2 regions of the Lysinibacillus sp. DFXJR4 genome follow, and region 2 is predicted to be linked to the other one. Evidence: riboswitches for the same ligand, from Rfam matches in the RefSeq annotation. Region 2 holds a riboswitch; the other holds the start of a gene.
What was found. A riboswitch is a leader RNA that binds a small molecule or an ion and turns the genes downstream of it on or off. The one in region 2 is predicted to bind cyclic di-GMP.
Positions count from the first base shown of each region.

Region 1 (15,114 bases), on a different contig from region 2:
TACGATCTAATGTGCTTGCTAAATCTCCTACTTCATCATTCCTTTTTACCTTCATTTCCTCCACCGCTAAATTACCATTAGCTATTTGCTTGGCCTGATGAATTAGTAAGGTAATAGGCTTAACTTTACGTCGAATTAAAAAGCCTGTAATAATTGAAGCAATTAACATTGGAAAAATACTAATTAAAATACCACTCTGCACAACATCCCAAGTTCGCTCCTTCACAATAGTAGCGTCGAAATCAATGACACTGATGGCAATGATTTCTTTACTTGTGTCATGATCCTTAAAAATTGGTGCATAGCCTGATAATCGCTCCATTCCACCATATGTATAGGGTTCGGAGTATGTTGGATGCTTTTTCTCAAGTAATAATTGGATTGCCTCCTGGTCCATGTAAAATGTATCTCCAGGTGCAAAGCCCTTCTCTGCCAAATGATCATCTAAGGCTAGCAATGTACCATCTAGTGTTAAAATATATTGCGTTTGAAAGATGTCTTTGTGTCCTGTTGTCCAGTTTAAATCCTTCCCAATACTCTCTTTTGCTGCTTGCTCCCCACGCAATGCTCTTTCCATATCTTCTGGGCGAATCAAGCCTGTTGTTATATTGGCACATCCATATGCCTCTATTCCCGCTGCATCATATAATTTATTATAAGCCGTTATGTATGTAGCGAACGATGTAATTCCTAGCATCACCACTAAGATACCAGCAATGATCGTTCCGAGTTGAAAAGTTAATGAATTTCGTAATTTCACGATTCATCATCTCCCCTTTCTAGTAAAAATCTATGAATATTCACTTTATTTCTATCATACTATAAAAAGATGTATTTAAAAAGCATCTTTTAATGAATAATAGAATGGAAAAAGTATTGGATAAAGTTCTGAATTATGAGATAATTGAAGTGCTATATCTTCATCTATTGGGCATAAAATCTTCATTTAGGAGGGCTTGCTATGAATAGACGTTTTCATGTTGTATCGCTTTTTATTGGAAATTTATTAACACTAGGCGCTATTTTCATTTATGCTATACAAAGTCAAGTGAATGTTGCCCTCAGTACTTATGCCCTTGTAATGGCTTTTTTAAGTGCATTGCTCATGATCTTTTTCTATGTGTGGGGAGATGAAAAGAAACAAATTTCAAATCGGTTTTCAAAATAATTTAGCAATAATTAAAATCTATTTGAATTTTTCCCTTCCTGCTTTAGTAGGAAAGGGAATTTTTCATGTGCTTCCTTTTCACTCAAAAAGTAATACTTCAATCACTAGTGTTTCTATTCCCCTCTAGTTATTGATGAACCATTCAGCTTTATTGGCGTAAAATAAGTCCAATTGTTGTAGAAAAATAAATTTTTTTGTAGAAAATTTTAAAACAATGATTGAGTACTATATCAAATTTCTGTATAATCAGCTTGTTTGACAATACTTTTATGAACTTGGGGGTAGACAATTGGGTAAAGCATTGATTATCGGAGCTGGCGGAGTTGCCAGTGTTGTGGTACACAAGTGTGTTCAAAATTCGGACGTATTTGAGGAAATTTGTATCGCAAGTAGAACTGTTTCAAAATGTGACGCTCTAAAAGAAAAACTAGATGGCGGAAAAACAAAAATTCATACTGCACAGGTAGACGCAGACAATACAGAAGAGGTTATTGAGCTTATTAAAGCTTTTGGACCAGATGTAGTCATTAACGTTGCCCTACCTTATCAGGACTTAACGATTATGGATGCTTGCTTAGCGACAGGTGTGCACTATGTGGATACTGCAAACTACGAGCCACCTGAAACGGCAAAATTTGAATATAAATGGCAATGGGCTTATAAAGAAAAGTTTGAAAAAGCTGGCTTAACTGCATTACTTGGTAGCGGTTTTGATCCAGGTGTAACAGGCGTTTTTACAGCTCATGCACAAAAACATGAATTTGATGAAATCCACTATATCGATATCGTGGATGCAAATGCAGGAGATCATGGTTATCATTTCGCAACAAACTTCAACCCAGAGATTAACATTCGTGAAATAACAGCGAATGGTCGTTACTGGAAAGAAGGCGAGTGGGTGGAAACAGCACCACTTGAGAAAAAAGAGGTTTATAACTTACCAGAAATCGGACCAAAAGATATTTACCTTCTATACCATGAAGAGCTTGAATCACTTGCGAAAAATATCAAAGGTTTAAAACAAATCCGCTTCTGGATGACGTTCTCTGAAAAATACTTAACACACTTAAAAGTATTAGAAAACGTTGGCATGACATCAATCGAACCTATCGAATTTGAAGGTCAAATGATTCAGCCAATCCACTTCCTAAAAGCAGTATTACCAGATCCAGCTTCACTTGGACCACGTACAAAAGGTAAAACAAATATCGGTTGTATTATTCGCGGTCTTAAAGATGGCAAAGAAAAAACGTACTATGTATACAACGTATGTGACCATCAAGAATGTTATAACGAAGTTGGTTCGCAAGCGATTTCTTATACAACTGGCGTACCAGCTATGATTGGTGCAATGCTTGTGATGAATGGTGAATGGCGCAAACCAGGTGTTTGGAATGTAGAAGATTTCAATCCAGATCCATTCATGGATGCATTAAATAAATGGGGTCTACCATGGCAAGAAAGCCATAACCCAGAATTACTTGACCTTGATTTAGATGCAAAGGAATTAAGCCGATGAAACCAATTGATTTTTCAAAAGTTCCATCCCCTTCTTATGTAGTGGATGAGCGATTATTAACACAAAATCTTGAGCTTTTAAAATCAATTCAAGATCGTACAGGCTGCCGCATTTTACTAGCCCTTAAAGGTTTTTCTATGCATTCAACATTCCCTTTAGTAGGGGAATATTTAGCAGGCATTACAGCTAGCTCACTGCATGAAGCACGTCTTGGCTATGAAAAAATGGGCAAAGAAGTTCACGTTTATGCTCCTGCTTATATTGAGCATGAAATGGACGAGCTTCTAGGCTATGTGGATCACATCGTGTTTAACTCATTTAACCAATGGGCTCAGTTCAAGGATAAAGTGAAATCTGCTGGTAAAACAATTGAATGTGGTATTCGTGTGAATCCTGAGTACTCTGAAATTGAAACAGCTCTTTATGATCCTTGCTATACGAATTCCCGTCTTGGCACAACTTTGGCTAACTTCGATAAATCCCAGCTTGACGGCATCGATGGCTTACACTTCCATGCGATGTGTGAACAAAATTCAGATACGTTAGAGCGTATTATTGAAGTAGTAGAAGAAAAGTTTGGTGATGTTTTACACCAAATGAAATGGTTGAACTTCGGTGGTGGCCACCATATTACACGTGAAGATTATGATGTAGAGAAGCTTGTGAATATCATTAATTATGTGCAAGAAAAATATAACCTGCTTGTGTATTTAGAGCCAGGTGAAGCAGTAGCCCTTAATACTGGTTATTTGGTAGCTACAGTCCTTGATATCCAAGAAAATGGGATGGATCTTGCTATTCTAGATACATCAGCAACATGTCATATGCCTGACGTACTTGAAATGCCATACCGTCCAATGATTATTGGCTCTGGTCAAGCGAATGAATTAGCCCACACATATCGCCTAGGTGGACTTACATGTCTTGCTGGTGATGTAATTGGCGATTATTCATTTGAGCAGCCACTAAAACCAGGTGACCGTCTTGTATTTACAGATATGGCCCATTATTCAATGGTGAAAAACCATATGTTTAACGGCGTCAACTTACCTTCAATCGTTTCTTACAATGATGAAGAGGGCATTAAAGTCATTCGTGAATTTAAATTTGAAGACTATAGTGGCCGACTTTCTTAAAAAATGTCAAACACCTCCAGCTAAATTTGGAGGTGTTTTATTATCTTCTTAGGTTTTAAAAGGACTACCTTTCTCCTTGCTCTTAGTCTTAGTGTTTTACATCATTCAACTTCGATTTCAGTTCTTAACTGTAATACTTCCTCTACAGTTAAGCTAGTTAATTGCATAATTTGTTCATTATCGTAACCTGATGCAATCATATTTTTTGCCACCGCTTTAATTCCTTTCTCTATTCCTTTCTCTATTCCTTCTTGTTGTGCATGATATTTAGCATCCTCTAGTTTAGCTACTTCATCAATCATGTACTTTAAACGAGACTGGTAGGCAATAATTGTTTCAGGTGTTTGGCTTAACTCTTCCCATGCACTTAGTGCTTGTTGCAAGTTTTCGTCTTTCATTGTTAATGCCTCCAATTCTAGATAAATATCATCATATGTTTTTTGCTTACGAGCATCTACCATGCCAAGTAATAATAACCATCTAACTAAAATATCGTCCAGAGCGTTTAATGTTTGGTTAAACCAGGCATGTAGAAACTTGTCCATTTCAATAAAGTGAATTTCTAATACATCGTCTTTTGATCTTAAGCGTTGAAGTAACGCATCCTCATATAAATGATAGGTACTATGATAATGGACGATTTCTTCAAATAATGTAAAATGGCAAATATTGATAGTTATAGTGGGGCGTTGTGTATGATACCCTAGTCCTTTTTGTAGCTGGGTTGTAAATAATCGTGACCAATAAAACATCGACCGTTTAAACATATCCTGCTGAGTGGAAAGCTGCATTTCAATATTAATCAGCTCTCCTGCTTGCGTTTTCACTACAATATCAAGTCGTGATTGTTTATCGTCTTGATATTCACCACCTAACACTTGATTTAAAAACATTGCTTCTGTAATAGTTGCCCGACCTGTACGTTGTAAAATGGCATTCAGAAAGACTATAGTTATATGTTTGTTGCGCTCACTGCCAAAAAGCTGTTTAAACGCAAAATCTACTTTTAAATCCAATAACTTTGAAAGGAGGTTCTAGCCCTCTACGTTTGTTAGCATAATTAATATAAGTATCAAGTGTACTTTGCTCTACTATGGCTGCATATTCATCCAACTATCAACATGATGAATGGCAACCCCTTGATAGCTTGTTTTTTTCGCATAGTGACGTTGAACAAGTGCTAGTTGCTTATTCATATAGGCTTCACCATTATCATAAAAAGTAATATTTTGATTATCATCTAATGCACCTGTTTCAACACTAATCACAATGGATTTATTAACTTTTTTGGCATAGGCTACTTCATGTTGTACAATTTTAATAATATCTTTTGCTGTATTTCGATAAGCCATAATAGAAACGCCCTCTACTTGATTTATCACCCATTCAGCAAGTAATCCTTTTCCAAATTGATTGTTGTATTTAATTTCGTCAAACCAGAACGGCATATCTGCTTCCAAAGGTAATTGTAATTGCTTGGTTTCCTTTTTGGCTCTTGTAAGAAGTGCTTGATAGGATTCAATTGATTGTGTTTGATTATAGCTCCATCCACTATTTAAGTATGGCTCTATATCGAGATGAACGCCTGAAAATCGCTCAGTCACTTCAGCATTTTTATTATATGTATGTAACCAATCAAACAACTGATCCTGCATTTTATAGCCATCTTTAGATACCCAATCTGGCGCTCCGTCCAATGCATATATTTTGATACCCCTTGCAGTTGCATGACTAATAAAACGCTTATAGACGGCACTTACTATATCCATATTAATCTGTAAATACAGTTTGTTTACCTGCTTGTTCTCTAAAAACGAAAGTACTCCTGCCTCATCCTCAATAATCCTTGAAGTATCCCATAACCAAGTAGCCTTATCTTCCACGTTCACTGCGTCTACCTTTCCAAATGATAGTCCAAACGTACTGGCAATTGTAACAAAAATAACAATAGTTACTGTTAATAAGGAACAACTTTTCATGTCTTACAGCTCCATTCTATTTGCCAGAGCTCCTAGAACAGAACCTGGTAACCTGACAATCATGCACTAAAATAGTGTTTAGACTCATGGCTTTGCGTCCTTCTCTTTCGACAAGTTTGCCTTTTACAGTTGTTTTCTTTTCCTTATCATACATGGCAAAAATAAAAATGTCTGTAGGAAAAATGCATACTAATCATTAATAAGGAGGAATAAAATCATATTCAAACGGGTTATTTTTACTATTAAAAATAAAAAACGTAGAGCCTTCAAGCATCTACGTTTTCTTGTTCATTTTCTAGCATTTTATGCAAGTAATTAATAATTTCACGAATTCCTTCTAGTGAATTGACTAGTATTTTTGGGTCCACATAGGTAATCATACGATTTTCCAGGTTTGCCACTGCTGTAAAATAACGCGTTTTTGAATAGTTGACAAGTCCCATCTGCTGTAAAACAGACGTGTCAAAATCTAGAATTTCACGGGCTTCCGTTACAAGTAATCCATAATTCACAACATCTGTATTCAATACTATAATACGTGCTGTTACAGCATTTGAAGAACGATTATATAGAATACGTTCAAAATCAAGCACTGGGATAAGCTCACCACGAATTCTTGTGAAGCCTAGAAGATAATTAGGTAAATGAGGAATCGGTGTTACATGCTCTAATTTTTCAATTGAAATTGCTTGTTCCACAGGCACTGCATACTCTTCAGTTCCACAAGCAAAAACTACTGCTTTTACACTTTCCATGCGGTCACATCCTTCAATTTCTGCTGTTATTTTTTTGCAGATTCTTTGACAATTTCAACTAGTAAATCTGCTAATTTTTCTAATTCTTCTACTGGGATTTTTTCATTTGTTGTATGAATATCTTCGTAGCCAACAGAAAGGTTGACTGTAGGGATGCCAAAGCCTGCAATTACATTTGCATCTGAACCTCCTCCAGAAATCCCTAGGGTCGGTGTGCGATCAATGTTACGTGCTGCTGCCATTGCGACTTGAACGACTTTATCTGTTTCAGTTACTCGGAATCCTGGATACATAAGCTTTACTTCTACTTCAGCACGTGCTCCAAGTGATGCAGAGATTTGTTCAAATGTCTCCTGCATATGCTTCGTTTGAGCATCGAGCTTCATTTTATCAATTGAACGAGCCTCTGCAAGGATATTCACTTCATCACATACAATATTCGTAGCCTGACCACCCTCAAAACGACCAATATTTGCTGTAGTTTCTTCATCTAAACGGCCTAGCTTCATCTGTGCAATACATTTTGCAGCCACTGTAATCGCTGATACTCCTTTTTCTGGAGCTACACCAGCGTGAGCAGTTTTGCCAATAATTTTGGCGAAGACTTTTGCCTGATATGGTGCTGCTGTAACAATTCCACCCACTTTACCATCACTATCCACTGCAAAGCCGTATTTTGCTTTAATTTTGGATGAATCTAACTCTTTAGCCCCAACAAGTCCACTTTCTTCACCCGCAGTGATGATAAATTCAATATCTCCATGCTCAATATTCTGCTCTTTTAAACGTTTCACCATTTCTAGTAATGCTGCAAGCCCAGCTTTATCATCAGCGCCCAAAATTGTAGTACCATCTGACACGATATACCCATCCTCTCGTAAAGATGGCTTAATCCCTTTACCTGGTACAACTGTATCCATATGAGAAGTAAAATAAATTGGTTCAACATCTAAAGAACCTTTTAAAGTAGCCAATATATTGCCTGCTCCATGTCCATTTCGTGTATGGGCATCATCCTGTTCTACTGTAAAACCAAGCGCTGTTAATTTGTCGATTAAAACCGGCGCAATCAAATGCTCATATTTTGTTTCTGAATCAATTTGTACGAGCTCGAAAAACTCTTCTACTAAACGACTTGTCATGTTGTAAGACTCCCTTAGTTTACGTGTATTACCACGTTATAGTATATGTATTATTTTAGCACAACGTTAGAGGAGTTGAAATAATTCACTAGCAGTTCGAGACTAATTTTTGGAAGGAGATCAATTATGCCTCGGCATAATTGCGTCCGGAATTGGCTTTGTGCATGCACAAAGAACTCCTTTCCGATTCCGTGACATCCGCCAGAGGCTTTGGGCCAACAGATGTTTTTTGTGCGAAAGCGTAGTGCTAACGCAGCGACAGCAACATGATGTTGGTCACTAAGTCGTTGCCACAAGACGTGGCGTTCTTAGACTGAGTTCCGCTATTTCAGTAGGTATTTGGACACCCACTGAAAAGGAAACAAAACCGCATTCATCTCACCATTTGTAAATGTGGGAGTCTTCTGTAGCTGCCGCTGTCGTGCATAAAACATCTGCCACTATGCTTTCGATACAAAAAACATTTGCTGAATGAAGATAAAAAGCTCGTGAAAGAGGGAGTTTATCCCTTTCCACAAGCTTCTTATAGTTGGAAGATAGCATCTTTTTCACGTTCAAGTAACTGAAGATATTCAACCGCTTTATGATGCTTATCCTGTAAACGCCAAATTGTATTATGTACATCATCTTGCACACGAGACACTTGCTCCCTAGCAGTTGATATTTTGGAGTGAACTGACCAGGCTGAGAAAATATCATCAAAGAAGTAGTCTGCAAATTTGACAAAGCCATCTGTTTCAACATGTAATGATTTCGTTGATAAATCATGGATGTCCAGAAGCTCATTATGAAATCGCTGTAAAGCAATTTGAGCATCGTGAAGATAATTTTCAGACTGATTTAGTGCATCATGCTTCAAATGTGTAGCAATAAGTCCCCCTCCCAAAAACGTATCCCATGTTGAAAAACCATTAGCGGAATGTAGAGAAGCAGCCGCTTGCCCAAGCATTGTTAATGCATTTTCACCAGCCTCTTCAGCCTCCTTCATTTCTATAATTAATTGCTTCGTTACTATTTCTTCATGGGCTAATTGCTCTAATTTTTTTGCTTGCTCTGGCTCATGTATTTGTAGGTAGCCCTTCTTTTTAGCATTCAGCTTGTTTAAAGCTTCTTGTAAATGTTGTTCATTAATTTGAGTAAGCTTTGACTCAGCTTGTGCTAAATCGATTGTTAAATCTTCTTGCATTTTCTTTGCTTCATTTATTTTTAATTCAAGAACGGCTGCTTTATCAATTCTCTCTGCTCGTAGCTCATCTTGCTGCCCCGTCCACGTACGAATCATATTCATAAACGAAAAGCCTTCTAATTTATCAAGTTTCGTTCGAATGTGATTGAGTGCTATAGAATGTTTGTAAATGTCCTGTTGTGCACGCTCAAGTTGATTTTCAATTAATCGTTTTTGCTCATTTAACCTACTAACATTTCTTAATTGTGCATGTATGATTTCCTGTTCATTTTGTAATTGTTTCCATTCCATTCATCTCAACTCCTCTTATCTATTTGTACGGATGAAAAGAGTAAATGTTTCAATTATCTGTCATCTTTTATCATTTTTCGTCAATTTCTTTGTGCCAACAGGAAAGCCCAGCAAATGGCTGCTGGGCTTGTACAAATTTTATAGTGGAATATTTCCGTGTTTTTTCTCTGGGCGTGATTCATGTTTATTTGAAAGCATGTCTAAACCTTGAATTAGCTTAATACGTGTATCACGTGGATCAATGACATCATCTACCATACCGCGAGATGCTGCAACATATGGGTTTGCGAACTTTTCTTTGTATTCTTCAATTTTCGCTGCACGTGTTGCTTCTGGATCGTCAGATTTTGCAATCTCGCGCGCAAAGATAATATTCGCGGCACCTGCTGCACCCATAACAGCGATTTCAGCGTTTGGCCAAGCAAATACAAGGTCAGCCCCAATTGATTTAGAGTTAAGCGCAACATAAGCACCGCCATAAGCCTTACGTAAAATAACTGTAATTTTCGGTACAGTTGCTTCTGAGTATGCATAAAGGATTTTTGCTCCATGACGGATGATTCCACCATGCTCTTGCTTAACGCCTGGGAAGAAGCCAGAAACGTCTTCAAAAGTGATGATTGGAACATTGTATGCATCACAAGTACGGATGAAACGAGCCGCTTTGTCAGAAGAATCGATATCTAGTCCACCAGCAAGTACTTTTGGTTGGTTACAAACTAGACCAACAGACTCACCTGCGATACGTGCAAAACCTACTACTACGTTTTTCGCAAATTCTGAGTGAACTTCCATAAATGAACCTTCGTCCACTACTTGCTCAACCACTCTCCGTACATCATAAGGGCGAGTTGTTTCAATTGGCACAGTATCCACGATTTCAGGGCGGTAGTCGTCACCTTCTGGACGTGCCTGACGTGGCGCTTTTTCCTTATTATTTTGTGGAAGATAGCTTAATAGTTTTTTAATTTGATCAATCGCTTCTTCTTCAGATGGTGCGCGGAAGTGTGCATTACCACTTACAGCGTTGTTTACTTTTGAACCACCTAAGTCTTCTGCAGAGATTTTTTCACCTGTTACTGTTTCAATTACTTTAGGACCTGTTATGAACATTTGAGATGTTTTGTCAACCATTAAGATAAAGTCTGTGATTGCGGGAGAATAAACTGCTCCACCAGCACATGGTCCCATAATTACTGAAATTTGTGGGATTACGCCAGAGTAGATGGCATTGCGATAGAAAATATGACCGTATCCATCAAGTGAAAGGACGCCTTCTTGAATACGTGCACCACCTGAATCATTGATACCAATGAATGGCGTGCCGTTTTTCGCAGCAAGATCCATTACTGTGGCCATTTTTTTCGCATGCATTTCACCCAATGCTCCACCAAATACAGTAAAATCTTGAGAGAATAAGTAAACAGGACGTCCGTTTATTTTACCGAAACCAGTAACTACACCATCACCAGGTCCTTCCATCTTGTCCATACCGAAGTCAACTGTACGATGTGTAATGAATGGGTTGATTTCAAAAAATGTACCTTCGTCCAGCAATAATTCAATGCGCTCACGAGCAGTTAGTTTACCTTTTTCATGTTGCTTGTCGATGCGCTCATAGCCACCACCAAGTTCAATTACCGTCTTACGGTCATATAACTCATTAATTTTGTCGAACATATCCATACTAATCACTTATCCCCTTTTCCACTTTTATCGCATAATTCATATAACACACCGAAAGATGATTTAGGATGCATGAAGGCTACCTCTGCACCACCAGCACCTGGTCCTGGCTCTTCTGATAAAAGACGTACACCTTTTTCACGAAGCTCTGACATACGCTCACGAATCCCTGTCACACCGAAAGCTACATGGTGAATACCTTCCCCACGTTTTTCGATATATCCATGAATGGTACTTTTTTCACTCATCGGTTCTAATAACTCAATTTTTACATTACCCGCATCTATGAATGCAACACGAACCTGTTGAGATTCTACTTCTTCCACTTTTAGCAGCTTTAAGCCTAAAGTTTCTGTATAATATGTAATGCGTTCATCAAGATCACGCACCGCAATCCCAATATGATCTACTTTCTCCATGGTGACATCTCCTTCTGTTATGGTACATACTCTATTTTACAGACTTTTTTGTCAAAACTCTACTACTTGAGAAATTTTTCAGATTTGCTAAACTATTTATAAGAAAAGAAGGAGCGAACGAGCATATGAGTAATAAAAAATTTCAAAAAATCGTCGTTTATACGATGGTCGCAATCATGATAATTTCATCTCTAGCATTCGGCTTATCGATGTTAGTGTAATGAAAAGCTAGGCGTCCGCATTACTGCGGGCGCTCTTTCTTTACCTTCAACCCCTTAAAAGATTGTTTAATTTCTAAATATCGGTCCATTTCCTCCATAAATTGATAGAGTGCCGCTTGTGCTAAAAATTGCTCGTGATTTTGTGGTAGTGGTAATTGGGCAAAATCTCGCCTCACCTGCTCTAGCTTCTCTCTAAAATGACTAGCCGTATTTCCTGAATGAACATGCTCAGCAAGATCTTGAACAAAGTCAGCCACTATCGTCGCCTCTTGTACTATAACAGGCAGGGCTGTTATTTTTGGGAGTACTCTTTCAATAATTTCGAGCTGCTGTTCACGCATATCAAAATAGACATAGTAATCATTTTTTCGTCTCATAAAGTGATTTTCAACATCTTTAAAGGCTAGTGATTTCGCATTATTTAAAGCTGTAATAGCTTCAATTATTTCTTGCCCATCCCACAATGTATCGCCTTCTCTTAAATAATTAGCAATTTCTAAAAAAATTTTACTATATAGCTCCTCAATTTTAACTCGATAGTAATTTAATTCCTTTTGTATATCTGGCATATACATATTAATTGCTATTCCCGTTCCATAACCTATTGCCATTAAAGCAAATTCATTTGAAACCAATGTCCACGAGAATTTTTCAGCAGCATAAATATGCATAATAATTACCGCACTTGAGACAAAGCCGTCTGCTACCTTCAGTGATACAATTGTGGGGATAAAAATAATGAGCATCCCTGCTAGTGTAAGTGGGTGATATGAAAATAACTCAAAGCTTAAAAAGGCATAAAGCATACCGATAATACTTGCGACAAATCGTGTATAAGCAGCATGAAGGGATTTTTTCTTCGTTGGCTGTACACAAAGTATTGTTAAAATACCTGCAGATGCATAAGAAGCTAATTCGAAATACTGGGCAATGGCTATTGCAATGGCTGCACCAGTTGCCGTTTTTAATGTACGATAGCCGATTGAAAACTTCTTCAAGTCGACTGCCTCCCATCCTCCATTACTCTTCACTTATTCTATTCATCAAATCAATTCAATTTTTGAGGTAAATCATTTAGCTAATATTTTAAAAATTCCAAATATATTTTTGCTATTATTACAGTAGAATGCACCAATTATCTACTATTATTGATAAGGAACAGTCCCCGCAACTAGTGATGTTGCTGCGGGGCGTTCATCTTATCAAATTAATTAATGAATATTATTAAAGCTCATCACAGTATTCTTCAAAGTTTGCTTGTAAATTTGTTACAACAGACATTGGATCATGACCTTCAATTTCGTAGCGCCCAACTTCAGCTACCACTTGTCCATCCTTTAACAGAATAAATGATGGAGAGGATGGTAAGTGATCTTCTCCGAAGTGATAACGAGCAGCTGCCGTTGCTTCTTTATCTTGACCAGCAAAAACTGTAACAAGATGATCTGGACGTTTATCGTAATGAACGCTTTGTGCTGCAGCTGGACGAGCGATACCTCCTGCACAGCCACATACTGAATTGACCATGACTAATGTAGTACCTGGACGAGCAAACGCCTCTTCAACAGCTTCTGGTGTGCGTAGCTGTTCATAACCAGCAGCCTCAATTTCCGCACGTGCTGTTTTTGAAATTTCTTGCATAAATAAATCGTAATCCATATTCATATAGCGATAGCTCCTTTCAAGTTCGTGTCACCTTAGACTTTAGACTGACACTAATACATCTCCTATCATAGCAGTTAGTGGCGATTTTGTGCACCTACTTGCTCAGTAATTTCGCATTGGTTTCTATACTTCCACTACTACACTTTTGCTAAATGAAGATACAACAGTTTATAGCTATGTTTGATTATCGCTAAATAAACGATCTACACCTTGTGTTACTGTTAGCTGTCCATTTAAAATTTGGCTTTCTAACAGTTGTACTTGTGCCTTGCGTTCTGGATTACCATAAAACGCATCAATTAAATGGTCAGTAATCATTGATTGGAACCAATCCTTAGTTTGATTTTGACGTCTAATCGACCAGTAATTATTTGCTTCGACGGTTTGCCTAAATTCTCCGATTGTATCCCAAACTTTGTCGAGACCGCGTTTTTCCCATGAACTAACCGGCATAGCAGTAGACATCCACCCTGGCGTAGCTGGCTGTAAGAAATGCAAAATTTGCTTATACTCAGATACAGTCTTTTTGGCTAAACGTACATTATCACCATCCGCCTTGTGCACTACGATGGCGTCTGCTAATTCCATAATGCCCTTTTTCATGCCTTGTAGCTCGTCACCAGCTCCTGTTAATACTAGCAACAGGAAGAAGTCAACCATACCACGGACATATGTTTCACTTTGTCCAACACCAACAGTTTCAATTAAAATAACATCATAGCCAGCAGCTTCACAAACTAGCATTGTTTCACGTGTTTTTTTATGGACACCCCCTAGGGTACCAGCTGAAGGAGATGGTCGAACAAATGCATTCGGCTTCTTAACAAGCTCCTCCATACGTGTTTTGTCACCTAAAATACTCCCTCCAGATAGTGAGGAACTTGGATCAATCGCTAGCACTGCAACCTTCATCCCCATCTCACAAAGCATCGTTCCGAAAGCCTCAATAAATGAGCTTTTTCCAGCACCAGGAACGCCTGTAATGCCTATACGAACACTATTTCCTGTATGTGGTAGAAGCTCCTGTAAAAGCTCTTGTGCCTGTGCTTTATGCACGACATTTGAGCTTTCAATGAGTGTTATCGCCTTTGATAATTGAGTACGGGAACCTGCCATTACCTCCCGGGCAAGCGCCTGTATGTCAATTTTGTCAGCTTTTTTCTTTCGGAATTTTTTTGGTACACCATATTGCATACCATCGTGAGATGCTGCTACTCCATCCATGACAAATAGTGCACTTTCCTGCATCTCTTTGTTTTTGTCCATTACTTAGACACTTCCTCATAACCTAAGCGTTTGTAGATTTCTTCAATAATTTTAATGGCCGATACAGGGATAACTGTACCTGGTCCAAAGATTGCTACGGCGCCAGCTTCATAAAGGAATTCATAATCCTGTGCTGGAATAACACCGCCAACAATAATGATAATATCTTCACGACCTAGCTTTGTTAGCTCAGATACCAATGCAGGAACTAATGTTTTGTGTCCTGCTGCTAAAGAGGATACACCGATACAATGTACGTCATTTTCAACCGCCATTTGAGCTGTTTCCTCTGGTGTCATAAATAGTGGAGAAATATCTACGTCAAAACCTAAGTCAGCATAGCCTGTTGCGATAACTTTGGCACCACGATCATGACCATCTTGCCCCATTTTTGCTACTAAAATACGTGGGCGGCGACCTTCATTTTCAAGGAATTCGTCTGTCATTTGTTTTACTTCAAGAATCTGCTCCTCATCAGAGAAGTTCGCAGAGTAAACACCAGAAATGGAACGGATGATTGCTTTATGACGGCCAGAAACAACTTCAATTGCATCTGAAATTTCCCCTAAAGACGCACGAGCACGCGCTGCATCAACCGCTACTGCTAATAAGTTTTCTCCGCCTTCTTCTGCAGCCTTTGTTAGTCGAGCAAGATGTTTTTGTACTTCCTCTTCATTACGA
Region 1 covers NZ_JBXUNW010000005.1:47,910-63,023, reverse strand. The annotation lists gene AC2CGN_RS12970 (methyl-accepting chemotaxis protein) at 1-760, opposite strand, end outside; gene AC2CGN_RS12965 (hypothetical protein) at 962-1,168, shown strand; gene AC2CGN_RS12960 (saccharopine dehydrogenase family protein) at 1,458-2,687, shown strand; gene nspC (carboxynorspermidine decarboxylase) at 2,684-3,823, shown strand; gene AC2CGN_RS12950 (Rpn family recombination-promoting nuclease/putative transposase) at 3,925-4,839, opposite strand; gene AC2CGN_RS12945 (amidase) at 4,915-5,802, opposite strand; cyclic di-GMP riboswitch class I at 5,846-5,933, opposite strand; gene AC2CGN_RS12940 (chemotaxis protein CheW) at 6,069-6,557, opposite strand; gene AC2CGN_RS12935 (M20/M25/M40 family metallo-hydrolase) at 6,584-7,699, opposite strand; gene AC2CGN_RS12930 (hypothetical protein) at 8,223-9,176, opposite strand; gene AC2CGN_RS12925 (acyl-CoA carboxylase subunit beta) at 9,315-10,862, opposite strand; gene mce (methylmalonyl-CoA epimerase) at 10,868-11,281, opposite strand; gene prli42 (stressosome-associated protein Prli42) at 11,407-11,502, shown strand; gene AC2CGN_RS12910 (aromatic acid exporter family protein) at 11,523-12,500, opposite strand; gene AC2CGN_RS12905 (BrxA/BrxB family bacilliredoxin) at 12,727-13,167, opposite strand; gene meaB (methylmalonyl Co-A mutase-associated GTPase MeaB) at 13,342-14,433, opposite strand; gene scpA (methylmalonyl-CoA mutase) at 14,433-15,114, opposite strand, start outside.
Region 1: another riboswitch for cyclic di-GMP. It lies ahead of AC2CGN_RS12945 (amidase); the one in region 2 lies ahead of AC2CGN_RS20050 (hypothetical protein).

Region 2 (15,114 bases):
TTGATCTTATAGACAGTTCTTCAATAGCTACTGTAATGTCTTCGATAGAAGTAGAGCTCTCTTCGGTAGCGACTAGTTGCTTTTTTAATCCTTTACCGACTTCGTCAATAGCGGCCCTTACAGTATCAGCCTTTTCAGTTGCGTATTCCCCATGTTCAAAAAGATTTTCACCTTTTTCATTGATCTTTTTTGCGAATTTAAAAAATTGTTCACCTATTTGACCTGTTGATAATTCGTTTAGTCCATTTTGTCCCTCATTATTTAACTGGGCATGACGTTTAAGTGAAAAATAGAGGTAAGCAAAATACAAAGATGTACATATTAAAACTACAATAATCCCTAGCATAATGGCTTCCATGAAAATATCTCCTATTCTACTAACGTATTAGTGATAAAATTTTATAGTTCTTTTACAATGATGTAAATTCCATCTGCTACAGTTGATGGAATACTGCTTAGATGTTCGTTGCTTTCATATTTATGAACAATAAAGTTTCCTTCTATGTCTACATATTTTGTCAGGTCATGATACTTCTCCATTAAACGCAATGACTTTGGATTTGTCGCTTCAGCTAATACTAATCTTAAGCCTTCTTCTTTTGCTCTTTTTACTAATATATCGCCTAAGCCTTGTACAATATCATGACGATTATGTTCAGCAATTACACCTAATAAAAATAAATGTAGTACCTCTCCATCTTCCATATCTTTTCCATAACGTTTTTTATAATCTTTTAAGAAACGTTCATCAATATCCTCTAAAACATGCATGACTATGTTCATATTAGAGAACGTGCCTTCAAAAATATCCTCTTCCATAATTTCAAGGACATTCGTATCCCCAACTAGTGCGCCTACGACTTTTTGCTCTTTATCTAGTGCAATAGCACAATATCCTTGATGAACATTTGCTTCAATATATTCCTTTGTAAATTGATAGAAATCTTCGTATGGGAGTTGTAAGGCGTACCCGATAATCGGCTCTTGCACCCATTTACCGGCAACTTCTACTCCAATAAATGTTTTTGCTAAACATTCTGCTGCCTGTTCAATTAAATCTGTTTGGTCCTTTGTAAGGATTTCATATGTATATAATTCTTGAACTGTTTGCATCCTAAATTCCTCTTTTCAAAATATGACTATAGCTAATAAAAGACTAACGACTTGGTAATTGTGAAACATTGTCAACCACTGTCCCTGGGAAGTTAACTCTCTCTAAAGCATTTCGTACTTGGACATATCCTATTTTAGAGGCTGGGCTAACAATAAATAATTCTTTGAAACCTAGTGATGCGTAAAACATTAGTGTTTCTCCTAGCTCTGTTGAAACCTTTGAAGGAAGCGGTGATTGATAAGTTGCATCAAAAACTAATGTATATGTATTTTTCTGAACTCTAGCCACTGTCTCCTCCAAATCCTTAACATATTGCTCTACAAGAGCGGCTTTAATAAACCCTATTATTTGAACGTGTACTTCTTTTTTTGCCTCATAAATTGCCATTTTATATTTTTCATTATCAACGACTATCATCTCAAATCTCCTTTTTATTCTTTATTTGATATTGTTAGTATTATTTTATAAATATAAACATTTCATTACATCTATCACTACGATTGATTGTCGTCTGTTCTTTTATTTTTTCAACAAAAAAACTATCCTTGAACAGAATTAGGATAGCCAAAAAACACTTATTATTTTGGCAACCCGACTATCATTATCCAAGGGGATTTTAGACTCGTAGCTTTGCGTCCTTACCTTTCGATAAGTTTGCCTTTTTCTATTTTATAAAAATAATACTAACATCACATTGATATATTACAATTACATTATAAATGACTTGTCAATTTTTGTCGACATTTAGTAATTTACTCCTAATAACATCAGGAATTAGAAGTATTTTAAATTTATGTTATAGTATTCATCAATATTTTTTTTCAAAGCTATCAAGCAATGCACGCACTTCATCTGTTGATTTCGTATTCATCAATTGGTTTCTTAATTCGCCAGCCCCACGGAATCCTTTGACATAGATTTTGAAAAAGCGATGAAGCCCTGTGATGGAACGTGGCAGTACTTCCGCATATTGATCTTGAAGATCGAGCTGCAATCTCAAAAGATCTAGGTATTCTTTACTGCTATGCTCTTTCGGCTCTTTTTCAAAAGCAAAGGGATTTTTAAAAATACCTCGTCCAATCATAACGCCATCAATCCCATATGCTTTCGCCAGCTCCAGCCCTGTTTGACGATCAGGAATATCTCCATTGATGGTAAGTAGCGTATTTGGTGCAATACGGTCACGTAATTTTTTGATTTCAGGAATAAGCTCCCAATGCGCATCTACTTGGCTCATTTCCTTTCTTGTTCGTAAATGAATAGAAAGATTGGCAATATCCTGTTTTAAAATATGCGTTAGCCACTCTTCCCACTCATCTACATCCTTATAGCCAAGTCGTGTTTTCACACTAACAGGCAACCCGCCCGTTTTTGCTGCTTGAATAAGTTCTGCTGCAATGTCTGGACGTAAAATCAGGCCACTGCCTTTCCCTCTTGTAGCCACATTCGGTACAGGGCAGCCCATATTAATATCAATGCCTTTAAATCCAAGCTCTGCCATGCCAATACTCATTTGACGGAAATATTCGGGATTATCTCCCCAAATATGAGCCACCATCGGCTGTTCATCTTCTGTAAAAATCAAACGGCCCCGCACACTTTTCATGCCTTCTGGATGACAATAACTATCCGAGTTTGTAAACTCCGTGAAAAATACATCTGGACGACCAGCCGCACTTACTACGTGACGAAAAACAACATCTGTCACATCTTCCATTGGTGCAAGTACGAAAAATGGTCGTGGTAAATCACGCCAAAAATTATCTATCATTTCAAATCCAAATCCTCTCACTATAATACATCTCGATTAAAAAATAAAAAGTATCTTTTACACTTATATCATGCTTAATAACTTATTATCAAACACAAGTACTTTTGGACATTTATTATTTGTAAAAAATATTATGAAAATCGCAAAAAAGCAGATGGTATAGATTTTTCTATATCCACTGCTTTTCTATTACGCCAACTCCAACCCGACACTGTTTCACAAAGTATCCAATGCCTTTTAATTCTTATCCAAAGATAACATATAAAAAGGCAATTCAAGATAACACACATTTTCTTGAACTGCCCATAACTATTAATTCGATTCTACATTCTCATCTTTGGAGTAATTATACTGAGAAGGATCAACTGGTGTATAACCCTTCGGTGTATAGAATCTCAATAAATCACCATTCACAACTTTATCAGACAAATGCAACTTATGATCTACTTCATTTTTGATCGTTTTCGCAGACTCTAATTGACTATCATCTAGTAATGATCCTGTTTTATTATCATAAAACTTTTCATTAATTGAATCAATCGTTGGACTGACAAAATCACCATTTCTAAATGGCACAATTTCATCATGCTCTTCTGATAATAAATCTGAACCAAATTGAACAAATCTTTGCGTATCAATTCCTAGTAAATGTAATACCGTCGGAAGAAGGTCTGTTTGGCCTCCATAAGTATGGTCAGTTCCTCCTTGCATTCCTGGAACATGTATAAATAATGGTACGCGTTGTAAATTAGCACTTTCAAATGGTGTAATTTCTTTGCCAATCACTTGTTCCATCGCTGTATTATGATTATCAGAAATACCATAATGGTCACCATAAAGAACAATCATCGTATTATCATATAAGCCTAATTCTTTTAATTGATTGAAAACCTGTTCGATTGCTTCATCAGCATAACGAGCAGTTTGGAAATAGTTATCAACACTAGGATCTCCAGTATTAGCTTTATCAATCGTTACTAAATTTTGATCCATTTTATATGGATAATGATTCCCTACCGTAATTAATTTTGTATAAAAAGGTTGTGGTAAGGAACTTAAAAGACTTTGAGATTGTTCAAAGAAAGGTTTATCTAATACACCATACTCAGCCATATCACCTGAAGAATCTGTATTATAATAATTAGCATCAAAGAATTTGTCGTATCCAAATGATTTATAAATCACATTTCGGTTCCAGAAGCTTCCGTTATTACCGTGGAATACAGCAGATGTATAACCATAATCTTTTAAAATACTAGGAGCTGCCTGGTACGTATTTTGTGCTTTTGTAATATAAGCAGAACCTTGAGGTAATCCAAATAAAGAATTTTCCAGCATAAATTCTGCATCGGACGTTTTACCTTGACCTGTTTGATGGAAGAAATTATCAAAATACATTGTATTCTTATCTTTAGTTAATGAATTTAAAAATGGCGTAACTTCTTCACCGTTTAATTTATAATTGATAAGGAAATTTTGGAATGATTCTAAATGTAAATAGATAACGTTCATTCCTTTTGCTGCACCAAAATATTTTGCATTAGGTTTGGCATAGTTTGATTTTGTATAGTTAATTACTTCTGTAATATCACTACTATCCGCCAAAGCTCTTTGTGAAGATGCTTTCATCGTTTCGACTGAATCATAAATCGTATAGTTATACATTCCTAGATATTTCACAATATAGTTTCTATCAAAACCTCGAGATAATAATTGCGGACGATCAGCTTCAGCTAGTCCTAAATTTAGGACGGATATAGCCAATGCAAATGCAATGATTGCCGTTGCTTTTTTATATCCTAAACGATTAGACTCTTTTTGTATTTTTCTTGAAAATCGTAGATAAAACATGACAAATACATCCACAAAGAACAAAATATCATAAGGTTTTAATAGTGAGAGAACACTACCACCTAAATCTCCAAAGTTCTGAGTTTGGGAAAGTGTAGGTAATGTAATGAAATCACTAAAAAATCGATAATAAACAATATTGGCATATAAAAGTATAGACATCAAAGTGTAAATTATAACAAGTGATGTATATTTTCGTTTTCCTCTAAATAAAAATGAAAATCCAAGAAATAGCATTGCTGAACCTAGTGGATTTATTAATAAAAGGAATTGTTGAAAGACTCCCTCTAAGCCTAGATCAAATTGTGATAGTTGACTAATATATGTTTTAAACCATAGCATTAAAACAGCTAATAAATATATTCCTAAAAAGTTGTGTAATAGATCATCTTTTTTACTTACTAGATTTTTCATTTTTGCACCTACCTTTTACTTATTTAAATTAAAATCTAAAATAAGTATTGCATTTTGAAAATATGTTACTTCGCAATAGTTTTTTAGCGACTAATGTATCGTACTCCCCATTTAAATTTCTGTCAAGTTGTTAACTATCATAAAGACAATTAGTATAATTATTGCTAATTAACATAAATATTTACATAGAAAAAATACCATGAAAATGTTATGTTACTAACATTTTTATGGTTTTTTAATCCAAAAATTTTTAGGTACTGGTGGGTAAAATTGACTCTGCTAATTACTATATCTTTTACTTTTACTTTTACTTACAAAACCTCGATAAGCGACTCTTTGAAGAATTATTTCATTATGTAGCTAAGTTTGATTACCTCAAATCTTTCTTTTTTCTTCTTTTCTCCTTTTTGATTCTTTTACATAATTAATATAGTTCCCTATTCCTTCTATTGCTGAAACTGCAATGATGGCCCATTCTAGTGCATTAACATCTCTTAGTGATTCCTTTCCATAGAATAATGTAACGCTAGCAATAAACCCATAGAGGATGGCTTTAGAAAAATACTCCCAAATAGGAGAATAATTTTCTATATTAATTTTTTCGTATATTTTGTCTATTACAATTACCATTCCTAGAATGATAACTACGGTTATAATAAATTCCGTCTTCATAGTCCGCCTCCATAAAAAATTTTACTTCATTATAATTTCTTCGAAAATACCTTTAATCCATTTATGTACCGAAAAAGAACGAATTTCCTACTAGAAATTCGTTCTTTTATCATTTCATTAAACTAACTTTAACCACGCTACGGCTTCGCAATGTGTCGAATGCGGGAACATGTCAACTGGTTGAATTTCCTGTGTTTGATAGCCGCCATCCTCCAGAATACGTAGGTCACGTGCAAGTGTGGCTGGATTACATGATACATAGACAACCCGCTTCGGACGTTGCTCTAAAATGGTATTTAAAAGTGCTTCATCACAGCCTTTACGTGGTGGGTCTACAACAAGGACATCGGCTTCTTTGCCTTCCTTATACCAACGTGGAATTACTTCTTCAGCTGGACCTGCCTCAAAATACGTATTTGTAAAGTCGTTCAGTGCTGCGTTGCGCTTTGCGTCTTCAATAGCTTGTGGGACAATTTCTACGCCCATGACTGCCTTTGCTTTTTGAGCAAGGAATAAAGAAATAGTACCGATTCCACAGTAGGCATCAATTACTCGTTCGTTACCCTGTAGATCAGCGTAGTCTAGTGCTTGCTTGTAAAGAACTTCAGTCTGTTCAGGGTTTACTTGATAGAATGAACGAGCTGAAATTTCAAAGCGTACATCACCAATTGTATCAATAATAACGTTCTTGCCCCATAGATTTACGGTCTCATCACCGAAAATGACATTTGTTTTGTTACTGTTGATGTTTTGCATAATTGATGTGACATTCGGTAAAAGCTTTTGTATTATCGCAACGGCTGCCTCTTTTTGAGGGAACTTTTTCTTTTTCGTAACGAGTACAACCATGACTTCCCCAGTTGCACGAGCTGTACGAATGATTACGTGACGTAGCATCCCCTCATGTGATAGCTCATTGTATGGTAGGATACCCATTGCGGCTAACTCCTTTTTCAAGCCAGCAAGAATAGCATCCGCTTCACCTGTTTGAATTAAACAACGTTCCATATCGACAATGTTATGCGTCTTCGTTTTATAAAAACCTGCTATTGCTTGTCCTGCTTCATTTATGGAAAAAGGGATTTGCGCTTTATTACGGTAATGCCAGGGCTCTTTCATACCTTTAACTGGAAGAACAGGCGCATTAATTTTACCAATACGTTGCATAACGTTCCGTACCATATTTTCCTTCCATTTTCGCTGCCCCTCATAAGATAAATGCTGTAATTGGCAACCGCCACATTGCTGGAAATACTCACAAGGTGCATCCACACGATCAGGAGACGGCTTGATAATTTCTACAACTTTGGCAAAGCCGTAATTTTTTAAGGTTTTCAACACATGGATTTGAGCTGTTTCGTTAGGAAGTGCGCCCTGTATAAATAGCGGGTAGCCCTCAACCTTTGCCACGCCATTGCCGTCATGTGTTAAATCTTCTATATAAACTGTTAGTCGATCATTTTTTTTCACGGGTGCTGACATTCATACATCCTCCATTTCAATCTTCTTATTGTAGCATGTGTTGGCGCATGAAAAAAGAACAAGGCTTGTTATTGTAAAAACTATCTTATGAGCAGAGTAAATCAGATTGGCGTAATTTATCTGGGTAGATATATCTGTGAGATGAGCGGAACTACTCTTTGCCTGTGCAGTTTCTTCTGTTACCTGAGCGGTTCTTCTCTTGACCCGAGCGAATTTTTCTCCTACCTGAGCGACTCTTCTCTTGGCCTGAGCAGTTTTTTCTCCTACCTGAGCGATTCTCCCCTTAACCCGAGCAGATCTCCCTTCACCCTGAGCGGTTCTCCTATTTGCCCGAGCAGTTTTTTCTCTAACATGAGCAATTCTTCTTTCCTTTAACTGAACAGATCTAATCAGCCCTACTCTGCAGAAAAAAGAGCCGCTATTCGCGACTCTCTTCCTGTTCTTTTGCTATATGACGATCTTTGGGTGCCCACCAAAACGCAGCGATAATTCCTAGAATTACTACAATAAATGGCGCATAAAACATAAGAAACTTTTCCATTATTCTTTCCTCCTATGCATGATTGTCTTCTTTTCCTGTCACATAATTTTTGTTGAATAAGAATAACTTTAGCAATAAAAATAGTGATGGAATAAGCAGACATAATCCCAAAATAAATGCAATCACGAGTGCAATCGCCATTTGAGTGCTGGTGAAGCTATCATAAATTGTTAAATATGGGTACAGTAAATATGGATATTGTGCGATACCATAGGCAAAGAATGCTACTGCGAATTGGGCAATCAATAGTCCTACAGCCAGACCATAATTTTTTCGCATCGCTATTAATAGTACCGTAATAATAAATAGTACTGCTGAAATGGCAAAGAGCCACCATAAATCAACCATATGATTATAGCTCTCTGGGTTGATGGCTTTCATTTCATACATAATGCCAAGCGCACTAACCATTAAAGGTGCGGCCCAGATAAGCGCATATTTTCGCATTAGATTTGCGGCTTCCTTATCCTTTGCTTTATGGGCATACCATGTTAAAAATACAGCTGAAATATAAAGTACAGCAGCTATGCTCAAAACGACAATACTCCAGGCAAAAGCACTTGTGTAGAGCGTCCAATAATTTAAGACGGGCTGCCCATTTACAATGTCAACATATCCCCCACCAGCAATCGCAAATACTACGGATAGAGAGGCTGGGATAAGTAAGCCTGCTACACCATATGTCAGTGTGTATCCAATATGTCCCCGCGAGCCGTATGATTCAAACGCATAGTAGGAGCCTCGTATTGCAAGGAGCACAAGTGAAATACTAACTGGCACAAGTAAAATCGTTCCATAATAAAAGGCTGTTTGTGGGAAAAATCCTACAATCCCAACAAAGAAAAATACTAAAAAGACATTCGTCACTTCCCAAACAGGTGATAAATAACGCTTAATAATATTTGTTAAAATATGATTTTTCCCAATGAGTAGACTATAGGCATTAAAGAAGCCTGCTCCAAAATCAATCGAAGCTACAATGACATAGCCGAATAGGAAAATCCATAGTACTGATATACCTAAAATCTCTAATGTCATAGGAAATCACCGCCTTTTTCAGAATGGCGATCTTCAATTTCACGTTCAATTGGATTCTTTTTGAACATACGAACCAAAACCACAATACTCCCTATTGCCAATACAGCATATACACCAGTAAATAATAGCATCATTAAATCTACATGATCACTTGTAGTTGCTCCCTCTGGTGTTCGCATTAAACCATATAAAATCCAAGGTTGTCGTCCAACTTCTGCGAGCCACCAGCCAGCTTCAATAGCAATGATAGAAAGTGGTCCTCCTGCGACAATAACCCATCTAAACCAACGTGTGTGGATAAATTGCCAGCCACGTGCTTTCCCCAGTACGTAGAGCAGTGAAACAAGCACCATGAACATGCCGATAAACACCATAATATTAAAGAGATAGTGAATATACAGAGGGGGACGGTCTTCCTCTGCAAATTGGTCTAAGCCAATGACCTCTGCAGTTGGATTATTATAAGCCAAAATACTAAGGGCATATGGAACCTTTATGGCATATTTCACTTCCTCACCATCTAACACACCAAAAAGTATAAGGGAAGCTTTATCTTCTGTTTCAAAATGCCATTCAGCTGCTGCTAATTTTTCTGGCTGATATTCTGCTAAGTACTTTCCTGAAAAATCTCCGATAATTGCGGCTGCAATAGAGAAAATCAGGCCAATCTTCATCAGTAATAATAATGATTTTTTATGGTACACATGCTTAGAACCTCGAAGCATACGGTATCCTGCAATTGCTGCTAAGACAAATGCTGATGTCATATAGGCTGTCACAAGAACATGAGCTACCTTTGTTGGCATTGCTGGATTAAACATTGCTAAAAATGGTTGGATATTCACTAGCTGCCCATCTACAATATCAAAGCCCTGTGGTGCGTTCATAAATGCGTTGACAATCGTAATAAACACAGCGGACATAGATGCACCAACAGCTACAGGAATTAGTAGCAACATGTGCTTTTTCTGACTATCAAAGCGATCCCATGTGTACAAATAAATTCCCAAGAAGATGGCTTCAAAGAAAAATGCAAACGTTTCCATAAAGAGTGGTAGCGCAATTGTTTGGCCAGCAAGCTGCATAAAGTTTGGCCATAATAAAGATAACTGTAAGCCAATTGCAGTCCCTGTTACTACACCGACTGCCACAGTAATAACAAAACCACGTGCCCAGCGTCTTGCCATTAAAATATAATGCTCGTCGTTCTTTTTGTACCCAGTCCATTGAGCAATCATAATCATTAACGGGACACCCACACCAATCGTTGCATAAATAATATGGAACGATAATGTTAGCTCTGTTAATGCTCTACTCCAAAAGACTGCTGATTCATTAATCATCTCATTGCCCCCCTAACTTCCAAATATTCTTCCTAGAATGGAAAGTAGCATGATAATTGCAACACCGAAGCTTAGCCAAATGAGCTTTCTTTCCTGTGACTTATACAAAGGCAACACTTCCTTTCCCTTAGCTATACCCCCATTTTCCACTATTACAACGAAAAAAACCTTTAAAACGGACCGAAATTTCAGCCTATTATAAAGGTTTCAAATTTTGTTCAAGTAATATACGCACATTTGCCAAACATTTTTCTTAATTCATTCACAATCAATGATCACCATGAATTTTAACCCATTTATGGGAATTAACACTAAATTATTGAGCGGTTTTTCAGAACCATAATTAGATGAAAAATTGAAACTTAAGTAATTTAAATCCGTTAATGAATAGCATGGTTTTTTGAACGTTTTCCTTTGACTATCGGGCAGGATCATCTCTTTTTAAGCTTGCTCTCACTATTAAACGGTCCAGTACTCTTGTTAAGCTCTTTCTTTCACCATTGAGCGAAGAATATCCAAATTGAGCCTCCAATTAATCAATCACACTTAAAATCAAAAGAAAAGCTTTCTTGCACTGGATTAAGCACAAGAAAGCTCCTTGGTTTATTTATTCAATTAAAATACGATCTTCCTCACGAATATCTGCAAGTGGTACAAAAATTTCAATATGGCGTTTTAGATTTTCAAACGTGGCAGGTGCATCTCCACCATATTCGCCATCTAGGTTTAGATGTATTTCATCTTCTGTTGTCACTTTTACCACACTAGCTTTTTTATAAATTACTCGATCATCATTTAAATGCTCGCCTCTTAAAGCCATTGCGGCTAGCTGAATAAATTCAGGGAGGCTTACTTTTTTCAATACTAATAACGTAAAGTATCCATCATTGATGCTTGCGTCTGGTGCAAGCTTTTCAAAGCCACCCACTGAATTTGTTAAACCACATAAAAACATCATTGCATCGCCATCGAAAACCTCACCATCATATTCAATACGCATGTGAGAAGCCTTGAGGGATGGAATCATTTCTACTGCTTTTAAGTAATAAGCTAGCTGCCCGAGCATTGTTTTCATTTTGCTTGGTACTTCGTAGGTTAACTCGGTAATGCGACCACCAGCAGCAATATTGATGAAATAGCGTTCCCCATTTAATAAACCTACATCCACTGGCAACGTATCACCCTTTATAATAATATCGACAGCATCTTCAATATTTCGGGGTATATGCACTGCACGGGCAAAGTCATTTGTTGTGCCCATCGGAATTAAACCAACTTTTGGACGTTTTTCGAATGGGCTCACACCTGAAACAACTTCATTTAATGTGCCATCCCCACCAACTGCAATAATGATATCAAAGCCACGTTCTACTGCATTTTTTGCCGCAATGGTTGCATCGCCTTCACAAGTTGTTGCATGACAAGATGTCTCATAGCCTGCTACCTCTAGTTTTTCCAATACTTCTGGTAGATGCTTTTTAAATACCTCTCGTCCAGATGTAGGATTATAAATGATTCTTGCTCGTTTCATAACATACCTTCCTGCTTCATAAGATTCTATTTCATTCAACGAATTATTCGCCGAAATGTTGCACCGTATAAATAGCAGATGCCTCTTAATTTGACTACTTCAAAACTGATGTCACTTGTTTTTTAAAATCTTCATAAACAAATGTCCAATAGGATTGATTCGTTATATTTTCCTCACGAATTTCTGCATATAATGCCTTTTGAGCATCTTCAAATGTAGGATCTTCTTTATCGGGTAGCCCTGCTCGTTTGCTCACTACTAGTTCCTGTAATTGTGGTGCACGAGGTCCCCATTTGCCGATAACCTGTTCAGCATCATCTAATAAAAGATAAATTGGAATAGCGCGACCACCATTTGTTAAATAGCGATCAATTAAATCTGTATCCTCATCACGTAGTACAGCACGCATATCTAGGCCTGCCGCTTCTGCAATTCGGCGAATAATCGGATTGTTTAGCATAGCATCACCACACCAATCCTCTGTAATTGTTAAAATTTTAGGATGCTTGTCTTTTAGCAGCTCGACAAAGCCATCATTTGTTGGCACTTCAAAGCCATCATAAATGCGAAAGCTCTCCTCTTTTAGCGTTGTCATGTTATCCATATATTGCTGAATTGATATTGCTTCATTAAAATATTGTTGCTCTGTTTTCATCGTTGGTATCCCCCTAATGTTTTTATTTTCTATTCTATATTTTGCTATGAATACTCTTTTTAGACAACTGTAAAGCTTTATCAATTTCACACCTGTAGGGGTGGGAGTCTTTTACTGAATAAAGATAAAAATAATGAACTTCTTTATTTATAACCTATAATTTATAGATAAGCTATTATATTATAGAACATCGTACATAAGCGGTAGATAAAAGATGAGGTATAAATTTCTGTTGTGATGATTGAAAAACGGGACGATATTTATTTACCACAAGATCTACGAAGTGGCAACACTTGCAACGATTATCGAAAATTTAACTTAATGCTCGGCAATTGTATCGCTCTTCACTTGATCTGGATGAAAATTAAGTGTAAGCCAAACTATAAAAAGGAAAGATGGTACTAAGGCTTAGCCTAGCACCATCTTTTTTTAACGCTTTGCAATTTCTTGTTGTAATAATTTATTGACCATTGGAGGGTTTGCTTGGCCTTTTGTAGCCTTCATAATTTGACCTACTAAGAAGCCGATAGCACGATCCTTACCATTTTTAAAGTCTTCGATTGATTGTGCATTATTGTCAAGAACCTCTGTAACAATCGCAAGTAATGCACCTTCATCAGAAATTTGAACTAAACCTTTTGCCTTGACGATATCTTGTGCGGAGCCTCCATTTTCAACTAATTCGGCAAACACTTTTTTACCGATTTTAGAAGAAATTGTACCATCAGTGATTAATTTCACCATTTCAGCAAGATTTTCTGGCGTTAAAGCAGTGTCTTTAAGATCCTTTTGCTCTGCATTTAAGTAAGCAGAAACATCACCCATTAACCAGTTGGCAGAAAGCTTAGCATCTGCACCGTTAGCTACCATTGCCTCGAAGAAGTCTGAGATTTCTTTTGAAATAACAAGAACTCCTGCATCATATGGTGTTAAGCCTAATTCTTCAACGTAACGTTTTTTACGTGCATCTGGAAGCTCTGGAATTTCTGATTTTACACGCTCTAGCCATGCGTCATCAATAGAAAGACGAACTAAGTCAGGCTCAGGGAAATAACGATAATCGTCTGTTCCTTCTTTTACACGCATAAGGATTGTTTTACCTGTTTTTTCATCGAAGCGGCGCGTTTCTTGCTCGATAACACCACCAGAAAGAAGAACATCTGCTTGGCGTAACTCCTCATGCTCTAAACCACGACGAACAAAGTTGAAGGAGTTAAGGTTTTTAAGCTCTGTCTTCGTTCCAAATTCCTCTTGACCATATGGACGTATTGAAATGTTAGCGTCACAACGTAGTGAACCTTCTTCCATTTTACAGTCTGATACATCTGTATATTGGATAATGGATTTTAATTTTTCTAGATATGCATAGGCTTCATTTGGTGTACGAATGTCTGGCTCAGATACGATTTCTACCAGTGGTGTACCTTGACGGTTAAAGTCAACTAATGAGTGGTCACCAGCATGTGAAAGCTTCCCAGCATCCTCTTCCATATGAAGTCGCGTAATACCGATACGTTTTGTATAGCCGTCTACTTCAATATCAATCCAGCCGTTTTTACCGATTGGTTTATCGAATTGTGAGATTTGATAAGCTTTCGGATTGTCTGGATAGAAGTAATTTTTACGGTCAAATTTCGTTTCTTGCTCGATTTCCATGTTCAATGCAAGAGCTGCACGCATTGCGAAATCTACCACATTTTTATTAAGAACTGGTAGGACACCAGGATATCCTAAGTCAATAACTGTTGTATTTGTATTTGGTTCAGCACCGAAATGAGCTGGTGCTGGAGAGAAGATTTTTGAGTTTGTTTTTAACTCAACGTGTACTTCTAAACCAATGACTGTTTCAAAGTTCATGTTATTTTCCCTCCCACATTTGAGGAACTTGTTTATGGAACTCCGTTGCTTGTTCAAAAGCATGAGCTACACGGTAAATAGTTGCTTCATCGAAGTATTTACCAATAATTTGTAAACCTAGTGGTAGGCCATTTTCAAAGCCACAAGGAATTGAAATGGCAGGTACGCCCGCTAAGTTCATTGGGATTGTTAAAATATCGTTTGCATACATTGTCATAGGATCATCTACGTTTTCACCAATTTTGAATGCCGGTGTTGGAGATGTAGGCCCAATGATTACGTCAAAGTCTTCAAATACTTTGTCGTAGTCTGCTTTAATTAATGTACGTGCTTGTTGTGCTTTTTTGTAATAAGCGTCATACGTACCAGCACTTAATGAGTAAGTTCCAAGCATAATACGACGTTTTACTTCATCCCCAAAGCCTTGAGCACGTGTTTCTTTATAAAGGTCCATTAAATTTGTAACGTTTTCTGCGCGGAAACCATAGCGGATACCGTCAAATCGAGAAAGGTTCGAGGACGCTTCAGAAGAAGATAAGATATAGTAAGCCGCCAGTGCATATTTAGAGTGAGGAAGTGAGACTTCTTCTACTGTAGCACCTAAGCCTTTTAATACTTCTAACGCATCTAGAACTGACTGACGTGCTGCTTCACCAACACCTTCACCAAGAAATTCTTTTGGTATAGCGATGCGTAAGCCTTTGACATCACCAGTTAGTGCTGCTGCATAGTTTGGTACTTCTACGTTTGCAGACGTTGAATCATTAGGATCTAAACCTGCAATTGCCTCAAGTAAAAGAGCATTGTCTTCAACATTACGTGTAATTGGTCCGATTTGATCTAAA
Region 2 covers NZ_JBXUNW010000014.1:29,412-44,525, reverse strand. The annotation lists gene AC2CGN_RS20060 (methyl-accepting chemotaxis protein) at 1-358, opposite strand, end outside; gene AC2CGN_RS20055 (hypothetical protein) at 400-1,113, opposite strand; gene AC2CGN_RS20050 (hypothetical protein) at 1,157-1,531, opposite strand; cyclic di-GMP riboswitch class I at 1,697-1,783, opposite strand; gene AC2CGN_RS20045 (tRNA dihydrouridine synthase) at 1,923-2,885, opposite strand; gene ltaS (lipoteichoic acid synthase) at 3,198-5,150, opposite strand; gene AC2CGN_RS20035 (hypothetical protein) at 5,526-5,822, opposite strand; gene rlmD (23S rRNA (uracil(1939)-C(5))-methyltransferase RlmD) at 5,940-7,304, opposite strand; gene cydS (cytochrome bd oxidase small subunit CydS family protein) at 7,723-7,845, opposite strand; gene AC2CGN_RS20020 (cytochrome d ubiquinol oxidase subunit II) at 7,858-8,883, opposite strand; gene AC2CGN_RS20015 (cytochrome ubiquinol oxidase subunit I) at 8,880-10,226, opposite strand; gene AC2CGN_RS20010 (diacylglycerol kinase) at 10,834-11,757, opposite strand; gene AC2CGN_RS20005 (thioredoxin family protein) at 11,852-12,412, opposite strand; gene gatB (Asp-tRNA(Asn)/Glu-tRNA(Gln) amidotransferase subunit GatB) at 12,842-14,269, opposite strand; gene gatA (Asp-tRNA(Asn)/Glu-tRNA(Gln) amidotransferase subunit GatA) at 14,271-15,114, opposite strand, start outside.